One region of the Streptomyces sp. NPDC049577 genome, then DNA from elsewhere that is predicted to be linked to it. Evidence: riboswitches for the same ligand, from Rfam matches in the RefSeq annotation. Region 1 holds a riboswitch; each other region holds the start of a gene.
The links. Region 1 has a riboswitch for cobalamin ahead of AB0K09_RS02905 (ribonucleoside-diphosphate reductase subunit alpha). Riboswitches for the same ligand answer to the same signal wherever they lie in the genome.
Positions count from the first base shown of each region.

Region 1 (4,821 bases):
TTCGGGGGAGTTGATGTGCTTGTACAGGGTCAGCACGAGGTTGTTGGCCACGATCGAGTCGCCGGTCGCGAAGAACGCGACCAGGCGCCCGATCATGTGCTGCTCACCCGGGGACAGCTTCGCCAGGTCGGCGACGTCCGAGTGGAGGTCGACCTCCTCGACGGTCCAGGTGTTCTTGATCGCGTCGCGGTAGCGGTCGTAGAAGTCCGGGTACCGCATGGGGCGCAGCGTCAGCTCGAAGCCCGGGTCGAGCAGGTTCTTCTGTTCAGCGGCGGACATTACTGGCAGGCCTCGCAGGACTCGGGGTTCTCAAGGGAGCAGGCGATGGCGTCCGCGTCGGGCGCGGCCTGCTGCACGGGGATGGTGGCGGCGGTGGAGCCGGAGGCCGCGCGGGCGATCCGGGTGGCCGGGCGCGAGCGCAGGTAGTACGTCGTCTTGATGCCCTGCTTCCAGGCGTACGCGTACATCGAGCTGAGCTTGCCGATGGTGGGCGAGGCCATGAAGAGGTTCAGCGACTGGCTCTGGTCCAGGTACGGCGTACGGGCCGCGGCCATGTCGATCAGCGCGCGCTGCGGGATCTCCCAGGCGGTGCGGTAGAGGTCGCGCACCTCCTGCGGGATCCAGCGCATGTCCTGGATCGAGCCGTTGGCGTCGGTCATGGCGTCGCGGGTGGTGCGGTCCCAGACGCCGAGCTTCTTCAGGTCCTCCACCAGGTAGGTGTTGACCTGGAGGAACTCACCGGAGAGCGTCTCGCGCTTGAAGAGGTTGGAGACCTGCGGCTCGATGCACTCGTACACGCCGGCGATCGAGGCGATGGTCGCGGTGGGCGCGATGGCGAGCAGCAGCGAGTTGCGCATGCCGACCGACGCGATGCGGCCGCGCAGGGCCTCCCAGCGGTCCGCCCAGGCCGGGACGGCGTTCGGGTAGTGGTCCGGGTGCAGCACGCCGCGCGCGGTGCGGGTCGCGGACCAGGCCGGGTGCGGGCCGTGCCGCTCGGCGAGGTCGGCGGACGCCTCGTAGGCCGCGAGCATGATGCGCTCGGAGATCTTGGTGGACAGCTCCTTCGCCTCGGCGGAGTCGAAGGGCAGGCGCAGCCGGAAGAAGACGTCCTGCAGACCCATCAGGCCCAGGCCCACCGGGCGCCAGCGGCTGTTGGAGTTGCCGGCCTGCTCGGTCGGGTAGAAGTTGATGTCCACGACGCGGTCGAGGAAGGTGACGGCCGTGCGGACCGTGCGGTCGAGCTTCTCCCAGTCCATCTCGCCGTCGGTGCCGAGGTGGGCCGCGAGGTTGACCGAGCCGAGGTTGCAGACCGCGGTCTCGCCGTCGTCGGTGACCTCCAGGATCTCCGTGCAGAGGTTGGAGGAGTGGACGACCTTGCCCTTCTCGGCCGTCTGGTTGGCGGTGCGGTTGGCGGCGTCCTTGAACGTCATCCAGCCGTTGCCGGTCTGCGCGAGGGTGCGCATCATGCGGGCGTAGAGCACGCGGGCCGGGATCTGCTTGACGGCCTTGCCCTCGGCCTCGTAGCGGCGGTAGGCGGCGTCGAACTCGTCGCCGTACAGGTCGACCAGGTCCGGCGTGTCGGCGGGGGAGAACAGCGACCAGTCGGCATCGGCCTCGACGCGGCGCATGAACTCGTCCGGGATCCAGTGGGCGATGTTCAGGTTGTGGGTGCGGCGGGCCTCCTCACCGGTGTTGTCGCGGAGCTCCAGGAACTCCTCGATGTCGGCGTGCCAGGTCTCCAGGTAGACGCAGGCGGCGCCCTTGCGGCGGCCGCCCTGGTTCACCGCGGCGACGGAGGCGTCGAGGGTGCGCAGGAACGGCACGATGCCGTTGGAGTGACCGTTGGTCCCCCGGATGAGGGAGCCGCGCGAACGGATGCGCGAGTAGGAGAGGCCGATGCCGCCCGCGTGCTTGGAGAGCCGCGCGACCTGGTGGTAGCGCTCGTAGATCGAGTCCAGCTCGTCCAGCGGCGAGTCCAGCAGATAGCAGGAGGACATCTGCGGGTGGCGGGTGCCGGAGTTGAAGAGAGTGGGGGAGGAGGGCAGGTAGGAGAGCGTGCTGGTGAGCCGGTAGAGCTCGGCGACGTCCTCCAGGGCCCGCTCCGAGTGGTCCTCGGCCAGACCGCAGGCGACGCGCAGCAGGAAGTGCTGCGGGGTCTCGACGACCTGCCGGGTGATGGGGTGGCGCAGCAGGTAGCGGCTGTGCAGGGTGCGCAGGCCGAAGTAGCCGAAGCGGTCGTCGGCGCCGTCGGCGAGGGCGGCGTCGACCAGGGCGTCCAGGCGCTCGGCGTGCTGGCGCACGAAGGCGGCGGTGTCGTCCGCGATCAGGCCCTCGCGGTGGCCGACGGCGACCGAGGCGGAGAAGGAGGTCGCGCCCTGTCCGGCGGCCTCCTCCGCGATGGCGCGGGTGAGCAGCCGGGCGGCGAGCTTGGAGTACTCGGGCTCCTCGGCGATCAGACCGGCCGCGGCCTCCGTGGCGAGGGAGCGCAGCTCGGCCTCGTCCGAGCCGGGGTGACGGCCCCGCAGCGCGGCGGCGGCGACCTTGCCCGGGTCGGTGGCGGGCAGATCTGCGGTGAGATCGGTCAGGGTGCGCAGCAGCGCGGTCCCGGGACCGCCGGCGTCCGTGGTGGTGACGGAACCTGAAACCGGATCTGCGGGCGCGATGGTCACGTGTGGCTCTCCCTCGCTCGGCTGGGGGCCTGGGCGGGAGGTGCTCGACGGATCGCTCGCCGGCATGCCACGTGCACGAGGGCATGCCGCACAGCGCCCATCGGCCCAACCGCGAGGCCCGGACGTCTTCCAACACCCGTGCCGAGCGGGCTCGGTCGTGGGTGTGCTGCCGGCAGGTCCTCGGACTGGTGGTGCGTATATGGGCACACATACACCGTTGCGGGACAGTTCCGGATTTCCACCGGATTCCCCTGCGGCGACAGCGAGGACGAGCATACATCTAGTGCCGGGCTCCGTACGCGCCCCCACATGTTGTGTCGCCCCGTCATGAGGTGGTCGCGGAATGTGCTAACGGGCAAGCGGAGGAGGCATGCGAGAGGGGGCCGCCACGCCCCGTCGTGCGGGTCGTGACGGCCCCCTGGAGGGCCGGGGCGAGGGGGCCCGGCGGGCCCCCGCTCCTAGTGCCCGCCGGGCGCTCCAGCCGTCGCCGGGGGCAGCTCCGCGCTCACCCCGGGATCGCCGGCATCGGCCGTGTAGTCCGAGGCGCGCGTCTGGTCCACCCCGTCCGGCGCCTTGACCGCGCGCAGCACGAACGTCGCCACGATGACGACGATCACATTGAGGACGAAGGCCGTCAGCCCGATGTACCCCTTCTCCCCGATGAGCGGGATCAGGTTGGTGTTCCCGAAATGCGGCTGGGTCGCGCTCGGCGTCTCGTACGCCTTCCACGTCCCGTACGCCATGCCCGCCGCCCAGCCGGCGAGCAGCGCCCAGCGGTGGGCCCAGCGGGTGAAGAGGCCGCCGACGAGCGCCGGCACCGTCTGGAGGATCCAGATGCCGCCGAGCAGCTGGAAGTTGATCGCCACCGTCTTGTCCATCGTGAGGACGAAGGCGAGCGCGCCCACCTTGACCAGCAGCGAGGCGAGCTTGGAGACCTTCGCCTCGTGCTCCGGCGACGCGTCCGGCCGGATGAACTCCTTGTAGATGTTGCGCGTGAAGAGATTTGCGGCGGCTATCGACATGATGGCCGCCGGCACGAGCGCCCCGATGCCGATCGCGGCGAACGCCACGCCCGTGAACCAGTCCGGGAACATGTTCTCGAAGAGCTGCGGGATCGCCAGCTGGCCGTTCTTGACCTTGATCCCGGCGGCGATGGCCATGAAGCCGAGCATCGCCAGCAGGCCCAGCATCAGCGAGTACAGCGGCAGGATCGTGGTGTTGCGGCGGATGACGTTGCGGCTGCGGCTGGAGAGCACGGCCGTGACCGAGTGTGGATAGAGGAACAGCGCCATCGCCGAGCCGAGCGCGAGCGTCGCGTACGACCACTGCGCCTGCCCCCCGGTGATCAGCGAACCGCTCGGCTTCCCGGTCTTGGGGTTTGTGGTCGCGAACGCCTCGCCCGCCTTCGCGAAGATATGGTCGAAGCCGCCCAGGCGGATCGGGATGTAGACGATCGCCACGCCGATGACGATGTAGATCAACGCGTCCTTGACGAAGGCGATCAGCGCCGGCGCGCGCAGCCCGGAGGAGTAGGTGTAGGCCGCGAGCACACCGAAGGCGATCAGCAGCGGCAGGTCCTTGACGAACCAGTTGGTGTTCTCGCCGCCGCCCACGCCCATGACGTCCAGAACGGCCTGTATTCCGACGAGTTGGAGGGCGATGTACGGCATCGTCGCGAGGATCCCGGTGAGCGCGAGCGCCAGCGAGAGCCCCCGGGACCCGAAGCGGCCGCGCACGAAGTCCGAGGACGTCACGTATCCGTGCTTGTGCGCCACCGACCACAGGCGCGGCAGGAAGGTGAAGACGAGCGGGTAGCACAGGATCGTGTACGGCACCGCGAAGAAGCCCGCGGCCCCGCCCGCGTAGATCGCCGCGGGGACGGCGACGAAGGTGTACGCCGTGTAGAGGTCGCCGCCGAGCAGGAACCAGGTGATCCAGGTGCCGAAGGAGCGGCCGCCGAGCCCCCACTCGTCGAGGTTGTCGGCGTTCTCGGCACGCCGCCAGCGCGAGGCCAGGAAGCCCATGACCGTCACGACCAGGAAGAAGATGATGAAGACGGCGAGTGCCACGCCGTTCACGCCGTCCTTCACCGCTGCTCACCGCCCCGGCGGGCGCGGGTCGTCCGCTCGTGCCGGCGCACGATGGCGTAGGC
Region 1 is NZ_JBFAPH010000011.1:15,794-20,614, reverse strand. It holds gene AB0K09_RS02910 (ribonucleotide-diphosphate reductase subunit beta) at 1-279, opposite strand, end outside; gene AB0K09_RS02905 (ribonucleoside-diphosphate reductase subunit alpha) at 279-2,669, opposite strand; cobalamin riboswitch at 2,823-2,958, opposite strand; gene mctP (monocarboxylate uptake permease MctP) at 3,128-4,759, opposite strand; gene AB0K09_RS02895 (DUF3311 domain-containing protein) at 4,756-4,821, opposite strand, start outside.

Region 2 (4,821 bases), on a different contig from region 1:
CGTAGCCCTCCACGGTCTCGCCCAGTGCCTTGCCGGACGGCCGGGTCAGGGTCTTCTCGGCGGCGAACCGCACCCGTACGGGCAGCAGGCCGAGCCCCTCGACCGTGCCGGCCCGGGACTCCACCTCGTCGTCGATGCGCTCGCCCAGCACCTGGAAGCCGCCGCAGATGCCCAGCACCGGCCGGCCCTCGGCGGCCCGGCGGGCCAGCGCGTCCGCCAGCCCCCGCTCGCGCAGCCACGCCAGCGCCCGCACCGTGCCGCGCGTGCCCGGCACCACGACGAGGTCGGCGTCGGCCAGCTCCTCGGGCCGGTCCACGAACCGCACCACGACGCCCGGTTCGGCCGCCAGCGCGTCCACGTCCGTGAAGTTGGACATCAGCGGCACCGCGCAGACGGCCACGCGCAGCACGTCGCCGCCGTACGGCGGCGCGACCACCGACTCGCGGACGGCGCCGCGCAGCGACACGCGCAGCCCGTCCTCCTCGTCGATGCCGAGCCCGTGCGCGAACGGCAGCACGCCCACCGTCGGACGGCCGGTCAGCTCGCGCAGCATGTCCAGGCCGGGCTCCAGCAGCGTGACATCGCCGCGGAACTTGTTGACGAGGTAACCCGCTACCAGCTCCTGGTCCTCGCGGGACAACAGCGCGGTCGTGCCGAAGAAGGAGGCGAAGACGCCGCCCCGGTCGATGTCGCCGACCACCACGACCGGCAGTCGCGCGGCCCGTGCGAGGCCCATGTTGACGATGTCGCTGCGCCGCAGATTGATCTCGGCCGGGCTGCCGGCGCCCTCGCAGATCACCGCGTCGTGCGTGCGCCGCAGCTCGGCCAGGCACTCGGTGACCGTGCCGAACAACTGCTCCTGCCGGCCCGCGTGGTAGCCACGGGCGCTGAGCTCGCCGACCGGCTTGCCCATCAGCACGACCTGGCTGCTGCGGTCGCCGCCGGGCTTGAGCAGCACCGGGTTCATCAGCGCCGTCGGCTCCACGCCGGCCGCCGCGGCCTGCATGGCCTGCGCCCGGCCTATCTCCGCGCCCTCGCGCGTGACATAGGAGTTGAGCGACATGTTCTGCGCCTTGAAGGGCGCCACCTTTACGCCCTTGCGGGCCAGCCAGCGGCAGATGCCCGCGGTCACCACGCTCTTGCCCGCGTCGGAGGTGGTCCCGGCCACCAGCAGGCCCCCGCCCAGCGGGCCGCCCGGCCCGCGCCCGTCCGTCGTCACCGGTTCCTCCTCGTGGACACCGTCGGTTGCGCCTTCGAGAGCCTGCCCAGCGCGCGGGTGCGGGAGACGGCGTACCGGCAGGCGACGGAGGCGCCCAGGGCCAGGACCGCGACCCGGCGCGAGAGCCGCACCGCGCGCTCGATGTCGCGCACCTCGACCGGGCGGTTCTCCTCGCCCAGCACGGGCCGGTGCTCGACGCGGCCGGAGTAGGCGAGGGTGCCGCCGAGCCGCACGCCCAGGGCCCCGGCGAAGGCCGCCTCCACCGGGCCGGCGTTGGGGCTCGGGTGCCGGGAGGCGTCCCGCCGGGCGATCCGCCAGGCGCCGCGCCGGTCCGGGCCGGCGAGCACGGTGAGGGCGGCGGTCAGCCGCGCGCCGGGCCAGCCGACGGCGTCGTCGAGCCGGGCCGAGGCCCAGCCGAACCGCAGGTGGCGGGGCGACTTGTGACCCACCATCGCGTCGAGCGTGTTGACCGCGCGGAAGCCGACCAGCCCGGGCACCCCCGCGAGGGCGCCCCAGACCAGCGCGCCGACGACGGCGTCGGAGGTGTTCTCGGCCACGGACTCCACCACGGCGCGGGCGATCTGCTGGTGGTCCAGGGCCTGCGGGTCGCGCCCGCACAGGTGCGGCAGCCGCTCCCGGGCCACGTCCAGGTCCCCGGCGGCGAGCGCCCCGCCGACGGCCCGTGCCTCGCGGCCCAGCGAGGTGCCGCCCAGCACGGCCCAGACGGCGGCCGCGGTCAGCGCGGTCTCGGCCGTACGGGAGCCGCGTACGGCGCGGGTGAGCAGCGCGGCGGCGGCGGTGGCGCCGCCCGCGCAGAGCAGGGTGTGCAGGGTTCCGCGACCTCGGTGGTCGCGCCACAGCCGGTCCTCGACGGCCTGCGCGGCACGGCCGAACGCGGCGACCGGGTGACCGCGGCGGGGATCGCCGAGCACCAGGTCGCCGAGAAAGCCGAGCGCCGCGCCGGACGCGTAGACCGCGGTGCGGCCGGGCATGGCGATGTGTCCTCACTCAGGGTCCGCGCCCTGGATCGACGTGACCGGCGACCAGAGTCTCCTGGCTCCCGGATCCGCGTCGCCCCCGGCCTTCCAGCCGCCTTCGTACGGCCGTGGCCCTCATGACGGGGGTGCGCTCCCCGGTGACAGTGGCGGGACCGCGCCGGACTCGCACCGGCTTCCTCTGCTGTCGCCGTTTGGCGTTCGGCAGTCCACCACGAGCCGGAGCCAAGGTCAACTCTCCCCAGGGGCCCGGGAGCCCGGAACGCCGGACGGGCCGAGCGGATGTCCGCTCGGTCCGTCCGGCGCGCAGCGGCCGTGACGGCCGCGAAGAGGCGTGGTCAGCCCACGATCAGATAGATCCCGTACCCCACGGCCGCCGCGCACAGCGCGTAGCAGAGGTAGGCACCCGTGCGGGCCAGGGCCGCGCCGCTGCCCGCCTGCCCGGCGGGGCGGGACGTGCCGACGATGCCGAGGGTGAAGACACCCACCAGGGCGACGGTGACCAGGACGCTGACGCCGAAGACCTGGCCGAGGGCCATCCAGTTGATGTGCATGGTCGCTTCCTAGGCTGCGGTCTCGGACGTGGCCAGCGGGCCCGCCGGCGGCGGGGCGACGGCCTTGAGGGCGGCGGTGACGACACCGGCCGGCTCCGCGGCGGGGGCGGCGGGGGCGTCGGTGACGTTGTCGTGCGTGACCGGCTTGCGGCGCGAGGCCGCCCAGATCGCGCCGCTCGCGGCGAGGGCGAGGACGGCCACCGCGGCGACGCCCCAGTCGCCCTGGTCGGCGAGGAGGGCGGCCGCGCCGGCGACGAGACCGGCGGCCGGGAGGGTCAGGCCCCAGGCGAGGACCATGCGGCCGGCCGTGGACCAGCGCACCACGCCGCCCTTGCGGCCGAGGCCGGCGCCCATGACCGAGCCGGAGCAGACCTGGGTGGTGGAGAGCGCGAAGCCGATGTGCGAGGAGGCGAGGATCACCGTGGCGGCACCGGTCTGGGCGGCGAAGCCCTGCGCCGGGCGGATGTCGGTGAGGCCCTTGCCGAGCGTCTGGATGATGCGCCAGCCGCCCAGGTACGTGCCGAGCGCGATGGCCAGGCCGGCCGAGACGACGACCCACAGCGGCGGGTCGGAGTGCGGGGCGATGACGCCACCGGTGACCAGCGCGAGGGTGATGACGCCCATCGTCTTCTGCGCGTCGTTGGTGCCGTGCGCGAGGGAGACCAGGGCGGCCGAGGCGATCTGGCCGGCGCGGTAGCCCTTCGCGGTGTCCTGCTCGTCGCGGCCGCGGGAGAGGCGGTAGGTGAGCCGGGTCGCGGCCGTGGAGGCGATGCCGGCCACGATCGGGGCGCACACCGCCGGGATGAGGACCTTCATGACGATCGCGTCACCGTGCACGCCGTGCGTACCCACCGAAACCAGGGTGGCGCCGATCAGACCGCCGAAGAGGGCGTGCGAGGAGCTGGAGGGCAGGCCCGCCAGCCACGTCAGCAGGTTCCAGACGATCGCCCCGACCAGTCCGGCGAAGATGATCTCGGGTCTGACCCCGGCCTTCTCGTCGATGATGCCGCCGGAGATCGTCTTGGCGACCTCCACGGACAGGAACGCGCCGACGAGGTTGAGTGCCGCCGACATCGCGACGGCGGTCTTCGGCTTGAGAGCGCCGGTGGAGATGGTGGTGGCCATGGCGTTGGCCGTGTCGTGGAAGCCGTTCGTAAAGTCGAACACCAAGGCCGTGACGATCACGATCCCGATGAGAAGCGTGATGTGTTCCATTCACCCAGGCAATCAGTTCGGTGGTCAGTACGCGGCGACCGTAGGGACTCCGGGTGAACGGAAGGTGAACTGGGTCGGGCGGCGCCATGACACCCACCGGAGGCGGACAACGATGACGGATCTGGCCGAGCGCGACGAGATACGCCGGGCATGGGCAAAAGTCGTGGCCACGGCCCGGCGCACCACGGCCGAGGGCCTGGTGGTGGGCACCTCCGGGAACGTCTCCGCCCGGATCGGGGACGTGGTCCTCGTCACACCCACCGGCGTGCCCTACGACCGGCTCGGGCCCGGGGACGCCGTCGGCGTCGGCCTCGACGGCCGCCGGCTGTTCGGCGCACTGCTCCCCACCAGCGAGTTGCCCATGCACCTCGCCGTCTACCGGGCCACCGACGCAGCCGCGATCGTGCACACCCACGCCGTGCACGCCACGGCCGTCTCCACCCTGGTCACCGAGATGCCGCTGATCCACTACATGGCCGCCGCCCTCGGCGGCCCGGTCCGCGTCGCCCCGTACGCCCTCTACGGCACCGACGAGCTCGCCCGGCACATCCTCACCGCCCTCGAGGGCCGCACCGGCTGCCTCCTGCGCAACCACGGCACCCTCACCTACGGCGCCACCCTCGACCAGGCGTACGACCGCACCGCCCAGCTGGAGTGGATGTGCAGGGTCTGGCTCACCGCCACCGCCGTCCCCGGCCGCACCCCGGCCCTGCTCAGCCTCGAGCAACTCGACGAGGTGGCCGGCAAGCTGCGCGGTTACGGCCAGCGCGGCTGACGCACGCGCCGGCCGCCGCCCCGCCCACTGGCCGGGCGGCCCGCCCGCCCGCACACTGGGGTG
Region 2 is NZ_JBFAPH010000313.1:1,422-6,242, reverse strand. It holds gene AB0K09_RS26655 (cobyric acid synthase) at 1-1,186, opposite strand, end outside; gene AB0K09_RS26650 (cobalamin biosynthesis protein) at 1,216-2,211, opposite strand; cobalamin riboswitch at 2,266-2,397, opposite strand; gene AB0K09_RS26645 (hypothetical protein) at 2,553-2,768, opposite strand; gene AB0K09_RS26640 (inorganic phosphate transporter) at 2,778-3,983, opposite strand; gene AB0K09_RS26635 (class II aldolase/adducin family protein) at 4,096-4,758, shown strand.
Region 2: it holds a riboswitch for cobalamin, as region 1 does, so the genes downstream of both, AB0K09_RS26650 (cobalamin biosynthesis protein) here and AB0K09_RS02905 (ribonucleoside-diphosphate reductase subunit alpha) in region 1, are expected to answer to the same signal.

Region 3 (4,821 bases), on a different contig from region 1:
CGCAATCGCCCTCCGGGTGCTGCTGGAGCGCTGCGAAAAACTGGAACTCGATGTTCCGAGGAGTGAGCTGAGGTGGCGTCCGGCCATGCGCGCGCGTGGCTTGATCTCGCTCCCCGTGCGCTGGTAATCGGCAAAACGAACACGCTTTTGGTGCATGCCCCATCCTTGATGAGGTAGAACTGTTCTCGAGCCCGCCCGGTGTGCATCCCCCGTCGCACCGGGCGGGCCATCGTCGTTCCGGGGCCGCTGCCGTTCGGGCCGGCCGTCAGCCGCTGCCGGGCGGGAACTTCAGCAGGGCCACGGCCGCCAGCATCTGTACGCTCACCGCCGCCACCGCCTTGCGGGTCGGCAGATGGTGCTGGCCGCGGATCAGCAGGACGGCCAGCGCGCAGCCGAAGGCCGCCGTCACGGAGGCCGCGGCCCGCACGGGCACCGAGTCCGAGGGCAGCCAGGCGTCGAGGGCCAGCCGGGGCAGGTCGGTCGCCCAGAAGACGAGGACGAACAGACCGGTGGTGGGCGCGAACCTGCCGTTGCCGCCCAGCCGGCGGGCGATGGCATGGGTGACGATCCCCAGCAGCAGGCTGGCCAGCAGCACCACCACGGCACCGATGGCCATCGCCCACAGGGCCAGCGCGGGGCTCACCTCCCACTGGCCCCAGAAGGAGTCCTTGCCCATCGTGCCCATCGCCCCGCACAGCAGGCTCAGGAACGTCGCCGCACCCCACACGCTCCGGTCCCGGGCCTCGTCGAGCACGTCGACGGGCCGGTACCAGAGCCCGAATATCAGGCGGTGCCAGAGCAGCCGGCGCGGCTTGGCGGAGGTGGGCTTCGAGGACGGGGCACTGGTCACGGGCATGGGTGCCGTTTTATCACCGTTCGGCAACTCCGCCGGTGTCGGGCCGTCAGGCGGGCGTCGGCTCGCGGTCGTTCGGGCCGTTCTCCGCGCCGTCGTCCGGGCCGCTGTCCGGACCACCGCCCGGGCTTCGCCCGTGGGTGTCCCCGGCGGCGTCCGGCAGGTACTCCTCGCTGATCTCGCGCGGTCCGAACGGCCACACCTTCTCGTACGCCGCCCACGCGGCGAAGGCCGCGCAGCCGGCGGCGACCCAGGCCAGGGACCATTCGATGGGGTGCCGGCCGGGGGAATTGCGGTCCGCGTAGCCGTAGATGACCAGCCAGCCCACCAGCGCCACCAGGCTCGGCAGCGGATAGAGCCACATCCGGTACGGCCGCGGCAGCCCCGGCTGGCGGCGGCGCAGCACCGTCACGGCCACGATCTGGGCGAGCGCCTGCACCAGCACCATCACGGTGGTCAGCAGCTGGATCAGCGTCGCCAGATCCGTATGACGGCCGATCAGAAACCCCACGGCGCCGATGACGCCCATCGTCACCAGCGGCAGCACCGGGAAGCGGTGGCGCGGGTGCAGGGTGCCGAAGGGGCGGAAGAAGACCTTCTCCCGGGCGGCGTCGTAGGGCACGCGCGAACCGCCCAGCAGCCCGGTGTAGACGGAGGCGAAGGCGGTGACGAGGATCAGCACCGTGACGGCGTTCGCGGCGGCCTTGCCCCAGGTCCTCTCCAGCACCGCCGAGGCCACCGAGGTGGCGGCCGTGGAGCCCGGGTCGAGCATCTCCCGCCAGTCGACCACGCCCAGGGTGCCGATCTGGAGCAGCAGATAGATGACCATGATGCCGAGGATCGAGTAGACGATGGCGCGCGGCAGGGTGCGCCCGGGGTTCTTGATCTCCGCGCCCATGTAGGCGGCGGTGTAGTAACCGCCGTAGTCGTAGATGCCGATGGTCAGACCCGCGGCGAAGCCGATCCAGAAGTGATTGCCCGTCAGCTCGAAGGCGTGGGCGGGGTAGGTGAACGCGAGCGCGGTGCTGAAGTGCGTGAACGCGGCGACGATGACGAGCACGACAGAGGCGATCATCACGCACCACAGCACAGCGGTGATCCGCGCGATGTTCTCCACGCCGCGCCACAGCAGCGCCACGACCACCGCGATCAGCGCCAGCCCGGTCAGATCGCCCTGGCCCGGCGTCATGCCCGGCCAGAGGAAGCCGAGGTACTGGACGAAGCCGATCACGCCCGTCGCCATCGCCAGCGGGATGAACAGCATCGCCGTCCACACGAACAGGAAGGGCATCAGCTTGCCCGTGCGGTACTGGAACGCCTGCCGCAGATAGACGTAACTGCCGCCCGCGCCCGGCAGGGACGCGCCGAGCTCGGCCCAGACCAGACCGTCCGCCAGCGCCAGCACCGCGCCCGCGACGAAGCCGATGACGGCCTGCGGGCCCCCGAAGGCGGCAACCATCAGCGGGATCGTGACGAACGGCCCGATCCCGCACATCTGGCTCATGTTGATGGCGGTGGCCTGGAACAGCCCGATGCGCCGGGCGAAGGCCCCCGGCGGGGCCCCGGCCCCGCCCGGTGAGTCCTTGCCGGCCCGACGGGGCCCGTGCTCAGCGTCTGCCATGGCGGTCAGCCCTTTCTGCTCGTTCCCGCACACGTAGCACCGGCCCGCCCGCGCGTCCATCGCTCCGTGCATACGTGGTGATAACCACTTCTTCGTCAGGGGATGCGGCCGAAACGTTAAGGTGGCCCGGTCGTGGTGCTCGGGAAGACCGGTGACGGACCCTCGTGGTCCCATTCCGGAGCGGCCCTCGCCACTGTGATCGGGGAGTTTCCGTCCCACACCGCGCGTCCACGGGCGCGCGGAGCCACTGGCCGCAGCCGGCTGCCGGGAAGGCGGGGGCGGGCGCGAACGGACCCGTAAGCCAGGAGACCGGCCACGGCACCGAAGAAATGATCCACGAGGTGCTGGAGCGTTCACCCCTGATGTCCGTGAATACCGCCGTGTCCGACCGCGCGCCCGACGGCCCGCCGCCCGCCTTCCGCTGGCGCCGCCAGGACACCGTGCGCACCGCCGGCCTGCTGGCCGTCATCGCCGCCCTGCACGTCGTCGCCTTCGGCGTGCTCTTCCTGCTGGTCGTGCCCAACCACTACCGGGTCGACTCCAAGGTCTTCGGCGTCGGCCTCGGCGTCACCGCCTACACCCTCGGCATGCGGCACGCCTTCGACGCCGACCACATCGCCGCCATCGACAACACCACCCGCAAGCTGATGGCCGACGGCAAGCGCCCGGTCTCGGTCGGCTTCTGGTTCGCCCTCGGCCACTCCAGCGTGGTCGTCGTCATGGCCGCCCTGGTGGCCGGCGGCACCCATCTGGCCGGGGTGCTGATGAACGAGGAGTCCACCACCCACCAGACCCTCGGCGTGGTCGGCACCACCGTCTCCGGCGGCTTCCTCTACCTCATCGCCGCCCTCAACCTCGTCGCCCTCTCCGGCATCCTGCGCATCTTCCGCGCGATGCGCGAGGGACGCTACGACGAGGCCGAGCTGGAACGGCAGCTGGACTCCCGGGGCTTCATGAACCGCCTGCTCGGCCGGCTCACCCGCTCCGTCTCCCGCCCCGGCCAGATGTATCCGCTGGGCTTCCTCTTCGGGCTCGGCTTCGACACCGCCACCGAGGTCACGCTCATGGTGATGGCCGGCAGCGGCGCCGCGGCCGGCCTGCCCTGGTACGCGATCCTGTGCCTGCCGCTGCTCTTCGCGGCCGGCATGAGCCTGTTCGACACGCTCGACGGCACGTTCATGAACTTCGCCTACCAGTGGGCCTTCTCCAACCCGGTGCGCAAGGTCTACTACAACCTCACCATCACCGGGCTGTCGATCGCCGTCGCCTTCCTCATCGGCACCATCGAACTGGTCGGCGTCCTGCACGAGAAGCTCGGGCTGGACGACGGGGTCAGCGGCTGGATCGCCGGGCTGGACCTCGACAACGTCGGCTTCGTCATCGTCGGCCTCTTCGTGGCCGTCTGGGCCCTCGCCCTCGCCTACTGGCGCTTCGCCAAGGTCGAACAGCGCTGGGCGGCCCGCACGGCCGCCGCCCCGGCCTCCGACGGATGACCAACGGCCGCCGGGACGGACGTCAGGCGCCCAGCTCCTTCGCGAGGTAGCGCGCCGTCACGCTCCCGGCGGCCGCCGCCACCTGCTGCGGCGTGCCCGCCGCGACCACGCGCCCGCCCTCGTCGCCGCCCCCGGGGCCGAGGTCCACGACGTGGTCCGCGCCCGCGACCACGGCCATGTCGTGCTCGACGACCACCACCGAGTCGCCCGCCTCCACCAGCCCGTGCAGCTGCCGCAGCAGCACCTCGGTGTCGGCGGGGTGCAGCCCGGTCGTCGGCTCGTCGAGCACGTAGAGGGTGTGCCCGCGCCGGGTGCGCTGGAGCTCCGCGGCGAGCTTGACGCGCTGCGCCTCCCCGCCCGACAGCTCGGTGGCCGGCTGGCCCAGACGCAGATAGCCCAGACCGACCTCCCGCAGCATCGCCAGGCTCCGCCGGGCGGCCGGCACGTCCGCGAGGAACTCCTCCGCGGCGTCCACGGTCAGCTCCAGCACCTGGGCGATGTTCGCGCCCCGGTAGGTGATCTCCAGCGTCTCCGGGTTGTAGCGCGCGCCCCCGCACGCCTCGCAGGGCGCGTACGCGCCGGGCAGGAACAGCAGCTCGACGGCGACGAACCCCTCGCCCTGACAGGTCTCGCACCGCCCGCCGGCGACGTTGAACGAGAACCGCCCCGCGCCGTAACCCCGGGCCCGGGCCGCGTCGGTGGCGGCGAAGACCTTGCGCACCGCGTCGAACAGCCCGGTGTAGGTGGCGAGGTTGGACCGCGGGGTGCGCCCGATGGGCTTCTGGTCGACGCGCACCAGCCGGTCGACCCCCTCCAGCCCCCCGACGGCGAACTCCGCCTCCCCGCCCTCCAGC
Region 3 is NZ_JBFAPH010000128.1:6,450-11,270, reverse strand. It holds gene AB0K09_RS16480 (cytochrome P450) at 1-127, shown strand, start outside; gene AB0K09_RS16475 (YIP1 family protein) at 266-856, opposite strand; gene AB0K09_RS16470 (APC family permease) at 903-2,474, opposite strand; cobalamin riboswitch at 2,591-2,807, shown strand; gene AB0K09_RS16465 (HoxN/HupN/NixA family nickel/cobalt transporter) at 2,837-3,967, shown strand; gene uvrA (excinuclease ABC subunit UvrA) at 3,990-4,821, opposite strand, start outside.
Region 3: it holds a riboswitch for cobalamin, as region 1 does, so the genes downstream of both, AB0K09_RS16465 (HoxN/HupN/NixA family nickel/cobalt transporter) here and AB0K09_RS02905 (ribonucleoside-diphosphate reductase subunit alpha) in region 1, are expected to answer to the same signal.

Region 4 (4,821 bases), on a different contig from region 1:
GCGAGTCTAGGGCCCGGACCCGGAAAGTGAACCTTCCCACGTCTTCGCAGACTTGGCGGAATGCGCTGAGAAGATTCGCATCACTTGGCATCCGGCCACCCTTGATGGCACTCAGTGCCGCTGCAAGAGTCGTCCATGCGGCCCGCCGGCCCGGTTCTCTCCGCTCCCGCTCATCCCCGATGGCACGGCGGGCCGCGTTCCCGGGGGAGTTCCCCGGTCTTCGCACACTTGGCACCCATCCCTGGAGGCAGCCATGGCACAGGCAGCGACGGACGCCCCGACCACCGTGGACGACCTCACCCGGCGTTGGGCGACCGACCCCCGCTGGAAGGGCATCGAGCGGACCTACGGCGCCGAGGACGTCATCCGGCTGTCCGGCAGCGTCCGCGAGGAGCACACCCTGGCCCGCCGCGGGGCCGAGCGCCTGTGGCGGCAACTGCACGAGCGCGACTACGTGCACGCCCTCGGCGCGCTCACCGGCGGACAGGCCGTGCAGATGGTCAAGGCCGGACTGCAGGCCGTCTACCTCTCCGGCCGGCAGGTCGCCGCCGACGCCACGGCACTGACCGGCTCCACCGAGGAGGAGCAGTTCCACTGAGCGCTCCCACCGGCCACGGAGATCCACCATCGACGCCTACGCCCACCCCCTCGTCCGGCCTCCGGAGGCACAGTCGTGAACACCACCCTCACCCGTATCGGGATCGTCGGCGGCGGGCAGATGGGCGCCGGCATCGCCGAGGTCTGCGCCCGCGCCGGGCTCGACACCGTCGTCTGCGAGGCCGACGCCACCGCCGCCCGCGCCGCACGGGACCGCGTGACCGCCTCCCTCGAACGCGCCGTCACCAAGGGCAAGCTGGACGGGGCGAGCGCCCAGGACGCCCTCGCCCGGCTCGCCTTCTCCGGCAGCCTCGACGACCTCGCCGACCGCCACCTCGTCATCGAGGCCGTCAGCGAGAACGCCGAGGTGAAGACCGAGGTCTTCGCCGCCGTCGACAAGATCGTTGAGGATCCGGAGGCGATCCTCGCCACCAACACCTCCTCGATCCCCGTGATGCGCCTCGGCATGGCGACACGCCGTGCCGACCGCGTGGTCGGACTGCACTTCTTCAACCCCGTGCCCGTCCTGCCCCTGGTCGAGGTCGTCTCCTCCCTGCACACCACGGCCGCGACCGCGGACGCCGTCGAGACCTTCGCCACCCGCACCCTGGGCAAGACGGTCGTACGGTCCCGGGACCGCGCCGGCTTCGTCGTCAACGCCCTCCTGATCCCCTATCTGCTCTCCGCGATCCGCATGGCCGAGTCCGGCTTCGCCACCGCGACCGACCTCGACACCGGCATGGAGCTCGGCTGCGCTCATCCGATGGGCCCGCTCCGGCTCGCCGACCTGATCGGCCTGGACACCGTCGCCTCCATCGCGGAATCCCTCTACGAGGAGTTCAAGGAACCGCTCTACGCCCCGCCCCCGCTGCTGCTGCGCATGGTGGAGGCGGGGCTGCTCGGCCGCAAGACGGGCCGGGGGTTCCACACCTACGGCCGGTGACGAAGAAGTTCCCGGCGACGGCCGGGGCCGCACCGGAGGGCGCGGCGTGATGTGTGACCGGTATGTGAACAACCCTGTCCCGGCCGGCGACCCTCCCTCTAGGGTGGCCAGTGCAGCCGGTTCGCCCTGCTCGCCAGGCAGGCGCGTCGCAAGAGGGAACCCGGTGGGAATCCGGGACTGCCCCGCAGCGGTGAGCGGGAACGACCGCCGTCATACGCACTGGGCCCGGGCGGGTCCGGGAAGCGACGGCCAGTAGGTGTCTGCCCCGGCAGACGCGCCCGCGAGTCCGAAGACCTGCCGCTGCCCGCGCGCGAGCGTTCGCGCGCGGAGATCCCGGTGACCTCGAGGGCGGGTCGGCGTACACATCCAACGGGCCCGCGCAACGGCGGCGACCCGCCGGATCCGTCACCCTTCGCGTCCTCGCCGGGTTTCCGAGGTGCTGAACAGAAACTCGCGAAGGAGAGTTCCGTGACCAGCAAGTCCGCAGCCGCGGCAGCACGCGCCACCGTTCACGGCTACCCCCGGCAGGGCCAGGGCCGTGAACTGAAGAAGGCGATCGAGGGCTACTGGAAGGGCCGCGTCACCGCCGGTGCCCTCCGGGAGACGGCCGCCGAACTGCGCGCCGCCAACTGGCGGCAGCTCGCCGACGCCAGCGTCCACGAGGTGCCGACCGGCGACTTCTCGTACTACGACCACGTCCTGGACACCAGCGTCATGGTCGGCGCGATCCCCGCCCGCCACCGCGCCGCCGTCGCGGCGGACCCCCTGGACGGGTACTTCGCCATGGCCCGCGGCACTCAGGACGTGGCACCACTGGAGATGACCAAGTGGTTCGACACCAACTACCACTACCTGGTCCCCGAGCTCGGCCCCGACACCGTCTTCACCGCCGACTCCGCCAACCAGGTCACGGAACTGGGAGAGGCCCTCGCCCTCGGCCTCACCGCCCGACCGGTCCTCGTCGGACCGGTCACCTACCTGCTGCTGGCCAAGCCCGCGCCCGGCGTCGCCGCCGGCTTCGAACCGCTCACCCTCCTCGACCGGCTGCTGCCCGTCTACGCCGAGGTCCTCGCGGACCTGCGGGCCGCCGGGGCCGAATGGGTCCAACTCGACGAGCCCGCCCTGGTCCAGGACCGCACCCCGGCCGAGCTGAACGCCGCCGGCCGCGCCTACCGCGAGCTGGGCACCCTCACCGACCGCCCCAAGCTGCTCGTCGCCTCCTACTTCGACCGCCTCGGCGAGGCCCTGCCGGTCCTGGCCAAGGCCCCCGTCGACGGCCTCGCCCTCGACTTCACCCGGTCCGCCGCCGCCAACCTCGACGACCTCGCGGCCGTCGGCGGCCTGCCCGGCAAACGCCTGGTCGCCGGCGTGGTCGACGGCCGCAACGTATGGATCGACGACCTCGAGAGGTCCCTGTCCACCCTCGGCACCCTCCTCGGCCTCGCCGACCGGGTCGACGTCGCCCCCTCCTGCTCCCTGCTGCACGTCCCCCTGGACGCCACGGCCGAGCGCGACATCGACGGACAGATCCTCCGCTGGCTCTCCTTCGCCCGCCAGAAGGCCCGGGAGGTCGTCACCCTCGCCAGGGGACTCGCGCACGGCACCGACGCCATCGCCGCCGAACTCGCCGCCAACCGCGCCGACCGCGCCTCGCGCGCCGGCTCGGCGATCACCCGGGACCCGGCGGTGCGCGCCCGCGCCGCCGCCGTCATCGCCGCCGACGCGCACCGGTCCCAGCCCTACCCCGAGCGCGCGGCCGCCCAGCGCGCCCACCTGCGGCTCCCGCCGCTGCCGACCACCACGATCGGCTCCTTCCCGCAGACCACCGAGCTGCGCACGGCCCGCGCCGACCTGCGCGCCGGACGCATCGGCACCGCGGCCTACGAGGAGCGGATCGAGGCCGAGATCCGCGAGGTCGTCTCCTTCCAGGAGAAGACCGGCCTCGACGTCCTCGTGCACGGCGAGCCCGAGCGCAACGACATGGTCCAGTACTTCGCCGAGCAGCTCACCGGCTACCTGGCCACCCAGCACGGCTGGGTCCAGTCGTACGGCACCCGCTACGTCCGCCCGCCGGTCCTCGCCGGCGACATCTCCCGCTCCGAGCCCATGACGGTCCGCTGGACCCGCTACGCGCAGTCGCTCACCGAGCGCCCGGTCAAGGGCATGCTCACCGGCCCGGTCACCATGCTCGCCTGGTCCTTCGTCCGCGACGACCAGCCCCTCGCCGACACGGCCCGGCAGGTCGCCCTGGCCCTGCGCGACGAGGTGAACGACCTGGAGGCCGCCGGGACACCGGTGATCCAGGTGGACGAGCCCGCCCTCCGCGAGACCCTCCCGCTGCGCGCCGCCGACCACGCGGCGTACCTCGCCTGGGCCACCGAGTCCTTCCGTCTCGCCACGAGCGGCGTCCGGCCGGACACCCAGATCCACACCCACATGTGCTACGCCGAGTTCGGCGACGTCCTGGCGGCCATCGACGACCTCGACGCGGACGTCATCAGCCTGGAGGCGGCCCGCTCGCACATGCAGGTCGCCGGGGAGCTGGCCACGGCGGGCTACCCGCGCGAGGCCGGCCCCGGCGTCTACGACATCCACTCGCCGCGCGTCCCCGGCATCGGCGAGGTGGCGGACCTGCTGCGGAAGGCCCTGTCCGCGATCCCCGCCGACCGCCTGTGGGTCAACCCCGACTGCGGCCTGAAGACCCGCGGCCGGCCCGAGGTCCGCGCCTCCCTGGAGAACCTGGTGGCGGCGGCCCGCGAGGTCCGCGAGGAACTGGGCGGCACGGCCTCCTGACACCACGGCCCGGACCAGTGCGGTAGCGCCGGCCCGGGCCTCACCCCGTCACCGCGGCACCCCCGGCGTGTGTGGGGGAAACCTCGCACACGCAGGCCCTCAGCACAGGCGCGTGTGGGGGCAGACGCTGTGGCCGTGACGGTGGGAGCCGCCCGACGAGTCGCCGGAGCCGTCGGAGTCGTCGGATCCACGGGGGATCCCGTCCGGGAAGGCGGTGTTGCGGTCGTGGTCCCCGGGGAAGGGGTCGCGGTAGTCCGGGTCGCCGTCGTCGTCGCGGTCCGGCAGGTCGACCGCGGCGCCCGTCGCCCGGGCCGGGTCGGGACAGCCGTTGTCGCGGGACGAGAGATAGAGCGTCACCCGGGTGTCGCGCGGGACCTGACGGCCCTCGGCCGGATCGTGGGCGCACACCCGCCAGTCGTCGTACGCCCCTTCGTCCGGCAGGGTGTCGTTCCGGTACGCCGCCCGCGCCTGGACGTGGCCCTCGGGAA
Region 4 is NZ_JBFAPH010000351.1:1,273-6,093, forward strand. It holds partial or broken gene AB0K09_RS27925 (isocitrate lyase) at 254-556, shown strand; gene AB0K09_RS27930 (3-hydroxybutyryl-CoA dehydrogenase) at 674-1,540, shown strand; cobalamin riboswitch at 1,691-1,836, shown strand; gene metE (5-methyltetrahydropteroyltriglutamate--homocysteine S-methyltransferase) at 2,009-4,333, shown strand; partial or broken gene AB0K09_RS27940 (PASTA domain-containing protein) at 4,433-4,821, opposite strand, start outside.
Region 4: it holds a riboswitch for cobalamin, as region 1 does, so the genes downstream of both, metE (5-methyltetrahydropteroyltriglutamate--homocysteine S-methyltransferase) here and AB0K09_RS02905 (ribonucleoside-diphosphate reductase subunit alpha) in region 1, are expected to answer to the same signal.